One region of the Pseudomonas orientalis genome, then DNA from elsewhere that is predicted to be linked to it. Evidence: predicted binding sites of a transcription regulator. Region 1 holds the regulator's gene; the other holds the start of a gene.

Evidence for each region. The regulator sigma-54, encoded in region 1, starts transcription at its own class of promoters, with help from an activator protein. The targets are predictions, from matches to a motif close to ANTGGCATNNANNTTGCTNT.
Region 2: glnA (type I glutamate--ammonia ligase) is a predicted target of sigma-54. The motif match lies at 2,130-2,149, and genes of this name have one in related genera.

The regions. Positions count from the first base shown of each region.
Region 1 covers NZ_CP094351.1:982,403-985,817, reverse strand. Annotated here, with positions in the region: gene lptA (lipopolysaccharide transport periplasmic protein LptA) at 1-168, shown strand, start outside; gene lptB (LPS export ABC transporter ATP-binding protein) at 168-893, shown strand; gene MRY17_RS04255 (RNA polymerase factor sigma-54) at 1,078-2,571, shown strand; gene hpf (ribosome hibernation-promoting factor, HPF/YfiA family) at 2,648-2,953, shown strand; gene ptsN (PTS IIA-like nitrogen regulatory protein PtsN) at 2,963-3,415, shown strand, end outside.
Region 2 covers NZ_CP094351.1:403,781-407,195, forward strand. Annotated here, with positions in the region: gene MRY17_RS01665 (DUF6124 family protein) at 315-551, shown strand; gene glnA (type I glutamate--ammonia ligase) at 624-2,030, opposite strand; gene thiI (tRNA uracil 4-sulfurtransferase ThiI) at 2,364-3,415, shown strand, end outside.

The DNA.
Region 1 (3,415 bases):
GACCAGGCCAAGGTGCTCAGTGCCGACGGCAACTCGACCGAAGGCGAGAAGATCGTCTACAACACCAAGACCCAGGTCGCCCAGGCGGGTCGCGCCAATGGCAACAAGGTCACCGCGCCTCGCCCACGTATCGACATGGTCATCCAGCCGAAGAAGAAGGCCGAGTAATGGCAACGTTGAAAGCCCAGCATCTGGCCAAGGCCTATAAAAGCCGCCAGGTGGTACGCGATGTGAGCCTGTCGATCGACAGCGGCCAGATCGTCGGCTTGCTCGGCCCCAATGGCGCCGGCAAGACTACCTGCTTCTATATGATCGTCGGGCTGGTCCAGGCGGACCAGGGCCGCGTATTGATCGACGACCTTGACGTCAGCCACCAGCCCATGCACGGCCGTGCGCGCGCAGGTATCGGCTATCTTCCCCAGGAGGCGTCGATCTTTCGCAAACTGTCGGTAGCCGACAACATCATGGCGATCCTCGAGACCCGCAAGGAGCTTGATCGCGACGGTCGCCGCAAGGAGCTGGAAAGCCTGCTGCAGGAATTCCACATCAACCATATTCGCGACAACCTGGGCATGAGCCTGTCCGGTGGTGAGCGTCGCCGTGTGGAGATCGCCCGCGCCCTGGCGACCGCCCCCAAGTTCATCCTGCTGGACGAACCCTTTGCCGGTGTTGACCCGATCTCGGTAGGCGATATCAAGCAGATCATTCATCACCTCAAGGCCAAGGGCATCGGTGTGCTGATCACCGACCACAACGTGCGTGAAACCCTGGATATCTGCGAAACCGCTTACATCGTCAACGATGGGCAATTGATCGCCGAAGGAGATTCCGCGACGATCCTGGCCAACGAACTGGTGAAAGAAGTTTACCTGGGTCACGAGTTCCGCCTGTAAACACGGTGCTATCGGGCCATTCGCGAGAGTGCGAGCGAGTCAATAAGAACCTCGGTTTTTTTATTGTTACCGCGCTCTAGGCAAAGGCCCCGATATCAGGCATATAATTTGCTTATGTTTGGCGCTCACGCGCCCTGTCGTGGATGGCGCATTGCGCCGGCGAATAAGGTGTTAAGCCCCTGCCATGAAACCATCGCTAGTCCTGAGAATGGGCCAGCAGCTGACGATGACACCGCAGCTGCAACAGGCCATCCGCCTGCTCCAATTGTCGACCCTGGACCTGCAACAGGAAATCCAGGAGGCCCTGGAGTCCAATCCGATGCTCGAACGCCAGGAAGAAGGCGACGACTTCGACAACACAGACCCTTTGGCCGACAACATCGAGCAAAAGCCCAATCCCGACGTACAGGAACCGTCCTATCAGGAAACCGCGCCGACGGTGGATAACCTCGAGGACGGCGAATGGAACGAACGCATTCCCAACGAGCTTCCCGTGGATACCGCCTGGGAAGACGTCTACCAGACCAGCGCCAGCAGCCTGCCCAGCAACGATGATGACGAATGGGACTTCACCACCCGCACATCGGTCGGCGAGAGCCTGCAGAGCCACCTGCTGTGGCAACTGAACCTGGCGCCGATGTCCGACACCGATCGCCTGATCGCGGTCACCCTGATCGATTGCATCAATAACCAGGGTTACCTGGATGAGACGCTCGAAGAAATTCTTGAGGCGTTCGACCCGGAGCTGGATATCGAGCTGGACGAGATCGAAGCCGTCCTGCACCGCATCCAGCAATTCGAGCCCGCCGGGATTGGTGCCCGCACGCTCAGCGAGTGCCTGTTGCTGCAACTGCGCCAATTGCCGGCCAAGACACCTTGGCTGGCTGAAGCCAAGCGCCTGGTCAGCGACTACATCGACCTGCTGGGCAGCCGCGACTACAGCCAGTTGATGCGTCGCATGAAGCTCAAGGAAGACGAGCTGCGCCAGGTCATCGAGCTGGTTCAGAGCCTCAACCCTCGTCCAGGCTCGCAGATCGAATCCAGCGAAGCCGAGTATGTCGTGCCTGATGTGATCGTGCGCAAGGACAACGAGCGCTGGCTGGTAGAGCTGAACCAGGAATCGGTACCGCGCCTGCGGGTCAACCCGCAATACGCCGGTTTCGTGCGCCGCGCCGATACCAGCGCCGACAACACGTTCATGCGCAACCAGTTGCAGGAAGCGCGCTGGTTCATCAAGAGCCTGCAAAGCCGCAACGAAACCCTGATGAAAGTCGCCACCCAGATTGTCGAGCACCAGCGCGGCTTCCTGGAATATGGTGACGAAGCCATGAAACCGCTGGTGCTGCATGACATCGCCGAGGCGGTGGGCATGCACGAGTCGACGATTTCACGGGTAACCACGCAAAAATTCATGCATACCCCACGGGGTATTTATGAGCTGAAATACTTTTTCTCCAGCCACGTAAGCACCTCCGAAGGCGGCGAATGCTCGTCCACGGCGATCCGCGCGATCATCAAAAAACTGGTTGCCGCGGAAAATCAGAAAAAGCCGTTGAGTGACAGCAAGATCGCTGGTTTACTGGAGGCACAAGGCATTCAGGTCGCCCGTCGAACCGTCGCCAAGTACCGCGAGTCCCTTGGGATCGCGCCTTCCAGCGAGCGTAAGCGTTTGATGTGACGGGCGGGGCACAGCGTTCCAGTGGCAGGCGCCTTTCGCCTGCCGCTTTATGCACTGGCAACGAAGGAGAAGCTGTATGCAAGTCAACATCAGTGGACACCACGTAGAAGTCACCCCTCCAATGCGCGAATACGTCGAGCAGAAGCTGAAGAAGCTTGAAGGACATTTCGACAAGATCACCAACGTGCAGGTCATCATGAAGGTCGATAAGCTTCAGCAGAAAATCGAAGCGACCCTGCAGATACCCGGTGGCGAAGTGGTTGCTAATGCCGAACATGAAGACATGTATGCATCGATCGACTTGCTCACCGACAAGCTTGACCGCCAACTCAAAAAGCATAAGGAAAAGAATCTGCACCTGATGCAAGGTACAGGTCGTTAACCCTCCCCCATGATCCAACTTGAAACCATCCTGACCCCCGGCCGTTCCCTCGTGAACGTGCCGGGCGGCAGCAAGAAGAAAGCCCTCGAACAAATTGCCAACCTGATCAGCAGCCAAGTGCCTGAGCTGGAGATGCAAGATGTCTTCGAGGCGCTGATTGCCCGTGAAAAACTCGGCTCGACCGGTTTTGGCAACGGCATCGCCATTCCCCACTGCCGCCTCAAAGGCTGCGAAACACCGGTCAGCGCTCTGCTGCACCTGGATCACCCTATCGATTTCGATGCCATCGACGGCGCTCCGGTCGACCTGCTGTTCGTTCTGCTGGTCCCGCAAGCCGCCACCGATGCCCACCTGGAGCTGCTCCGGCAGATCGCCAGCATGCTCGACCGCAAGGAAGTGCGCGATAAATTGCGCAGCGCCAGCAGTAACGAGGCGCTGTATCAGGTCGTCCTGGATGAGCAA
Region 2 (3,415 bases), 580 kb from region 1:
AGTGGCTGCGTAGGGCGTCAGGCGCAGGCTACCTTACCTTGCGCGCTTGCCTACAGTTGCGCCAGAATCCGCCGGCTTGTACGGCTGGCTTGTCGTCTCTAAGGTTGCTCGGTCGCTGCTCATCAGCGATCAGGTTTAGTAGCCTGAGGGTCAAGTTAAGCGTGTACCGCACCGTTCTTTATGGCGGCTGTGTGCAGGGCATCTTCGGATGCGCCGGTTTTTGCTTAACTTCCCCGGTCTACTAACCTGCGCCCAACTGCCACCCAATCGTTTAGTAGCGAGTCGATGGCGGCCTCATTCGAGGAAGTTAAGACATGTTCAAGCCAACCCCAAATCCACCCCCATCCGTTATCGCCATCGATCCCGACAGCGACGACGAATCCCTGCTGGTCAACAGCTTCGAAACCTTCTCCTCGGTCAGTACCTTGTTGCTGGACCTTTGCGAAGACCTGGATGGCAAGCACCGCGATATCGCACTGGCCATTCACCAACTGAGCGCCATGGGGACGCTGATGGTCAGCCGTATGCTTGACCGCCAAGCGGCCATCTGACAATCCACAGGCAAAAAAAGACCTCCCGAAGGAGGTCCTTTTCATCACGCTACGTCAAGCAGCGCTACCGGATCAGCAGCTGTAGTACAGCTCGTATTCCAGTGGGTGTACGAAGGTGCGCACCTTGATTTCTTCTTCGCTTTTCAGGGCGATGTAAGCGTCGATGAAGTCGTCGCTGAACACGCCGCCTTTGGTCAGGAACGCACGGCCCTTGTCCAGCTCTTCCAGGGCTTCTTTCAGGCTGCCGCACACTTGTGGGATCTCTTTGGCCTCTTCAGGCGGCAGGTCGTACAAGTTTTTGTCGGCGGCGTCGCCAGGGTGGATCTTGTTCTGGATACCGTCCAGGCCGGCCATCATCAGGGCGGCGAAGGCCAGGTAAGGGTTGGCGGCCGGATCCGGGAAACGCGCTTCGATACGACGGCCCTTAGGGCTGTTGACGTAAGGAATGCGGATCGAGGCGGAGCGGTTGCGTGCCGAGTAGGCCAGCATCACCGGCGCTTCAAAACCAGGGACCAGACGCTTGTAGGAGTTGGTCGATGGGTTGGTGAAGCCGTTCAGGGCCTTGCCGTGCTTGATGATGCCGCCGATGAAGTACAGAGCGGTGTCGGACAGGCCGGCATAACCTTCGCCGGCGAAGGTGTTCTTGCCGTCTTTGGAAATCGATACGTGAACGTGCATGCCCGAGCCGTTATCGCCGTACAGCGGCTTAGGCATGAAAGTGGCGGTGCGGCCATAGGCGTCGGCAACGTTGTGCACACAGTATTTCAGGGTCTGAACTTCGTCGGCTTTCTTCACCAGGGTGTTGAATTTCACGCCGATTTCGTTCTGGCCGGCAGTCGCCACCTCATGGTGGTGAACTTCAACGGTCTGGCCCATTTCTTCCAGTGCGTTGCACATGGAGGTACGGATTTCGTGGTCGAAGTCGAACGGTGGAACCGGGAAGTAGCCGCCTTTCACGCCTGGACGGTGGCCTTTGTTGCCGCCTTCCACGTCCTGGTCGGACATCCACGAGCCTTGCTCGGAGAAAATCTTGAACATGGAGCCCGAGATGTCGGATTTGAACTTCACCGAGTCGAAGATGAAGAATTCTGGCTCCGGGCCGAAGAATGCGGTGTCGCCGATACCGGTGGACTTCAGGTATTCCTCGGCACGGTGGGCGATGGCGCGTGGGTCGCGGTCATAGCCTTGCATGGTCGAAGGCTCGATGATGTCGCACACCAGGATCAGGGTCGGCTCTTCGGTGAACGGGTCGAGTACGGCGGTGCTGTCGTCTGGCAGCAGGATCATGTCGGAGGCTTCAATGCCTTTCCAGCCGGCGATGGAGGAACCGTCGAACATTTTGCCGACTTCGAAGAAGTCATCTTCCAGCGCATCGCGAGCCGGCATGGTCACGTGGTGCTGAGTACCTTTGGTGTCCGTGAAGCGCAGATCAATCCATTTAACGTCATGATCTTTGATGAGTTGAACCGACTTCGACATGGTGTCCTCCGGGTGGCTTCGGGCTTGGTAGTGGAGTTAGCCCTTAGAATTTGGGTGATGCCGGCGCGGATACTCCGCCAAGGCAACCTGCCTCACAAGAGAGCAAATTGCATGCCAGTGCGCCAACATGGCCTTTTTGCTTCAAAGTGGCCCCTATAACGGTGCAAACGGCCAACGGGCGATAAATAGCGCACCGCAATGTAGCGTTATTTGGCGTAGATGACCCGTTTTGGTGCGCTGGACATGCGATGCATATTAACTGGTTAAACCTTGAGCGATTTCCGCTATAATCCGCGCCCCCCTTTTTCAGCAGGCCCGGCGCGCGCTGTTTCCATGAAATTAATCGTTAAAGTCTTCCCCGAAATCACCATCAAGAGCCGACCGGTACGGATGCGTTTCATCCGTCAGTTGGCCAAGAACATCCGTGCCGTGCTCCGCGATCTGGACCCGGCTGTGGTGGTGAATGGCGTGTGGGACAATCTCGAGCTGGAAACCCGCCTGACCGACGCCAAAGCCTTGAAGGACATGACCGAGCGCCTGAGCTGCATGCCGGGCATCGCGCATTTCCTGCAGGTAGATGAGTACGCGCTGGGCGATTTCGACTACATCACCGAAAAATGCAAATTGCACTTCGGCGACAGTCTGGAAGGCAAGATTTTTTCGGTGCGTTGCAAGCGCGCCGGCAAGCACCCGTTCAGCTCCATGGATGTGGAGAAATACGTCGGCAGCAAGCTGCGTCGCGAGTGCGGCGCCGCCGGAATTTCCCTCAAAGCACCGCAAATTGAAGTGCGCATGGAAATTCGCGACCAACGGTTGTTTGTGATCCACAGCCAGCACGACAGCATCGGCGGCTACCCGCTGGGCGCTTTGGAACAGACCCTGGTGTTGATGTCCGGCGGTTTCGATTCCACGGTCGCGGCCTACCAGATCATGCGGCGCGGCCTGATGAGCCACTTCTGCTTCTTCAACCTGGGCGGGCGTGCACACGAATTGGGCGTGATGGAAGTGGCGCACTTTATCTGGAAGAAGTACGGCAGCTCCCAACGCGTGCTATTTGTAAGCGTGCCGTTCGAAGAAGTATTGGGCGAAATTCTCGGCAAAGTCGATAACAGTCATATGGGCGTGGTTTTGAAGCGTATGATGTTGCGCGCCGCATCCCGGATCGCCGATCAATTGCAGATCGATGCGCTGGTAACCGGTGAAGCGATCTCCCAGGTGTCCAGCCAGACGCTGCCGAACCTGTCGCTGATCGACTGCGTGACCGAGAAACTGGTGCTGCGCCCTCTGATCGCCAGCCATAAACAGGACATCATCGACCTGGCAGAAGAAATCGGCACCGCCGACTTTGCCAAGCATATGCCTGAGTATTGCGGGGTCATCTCGGT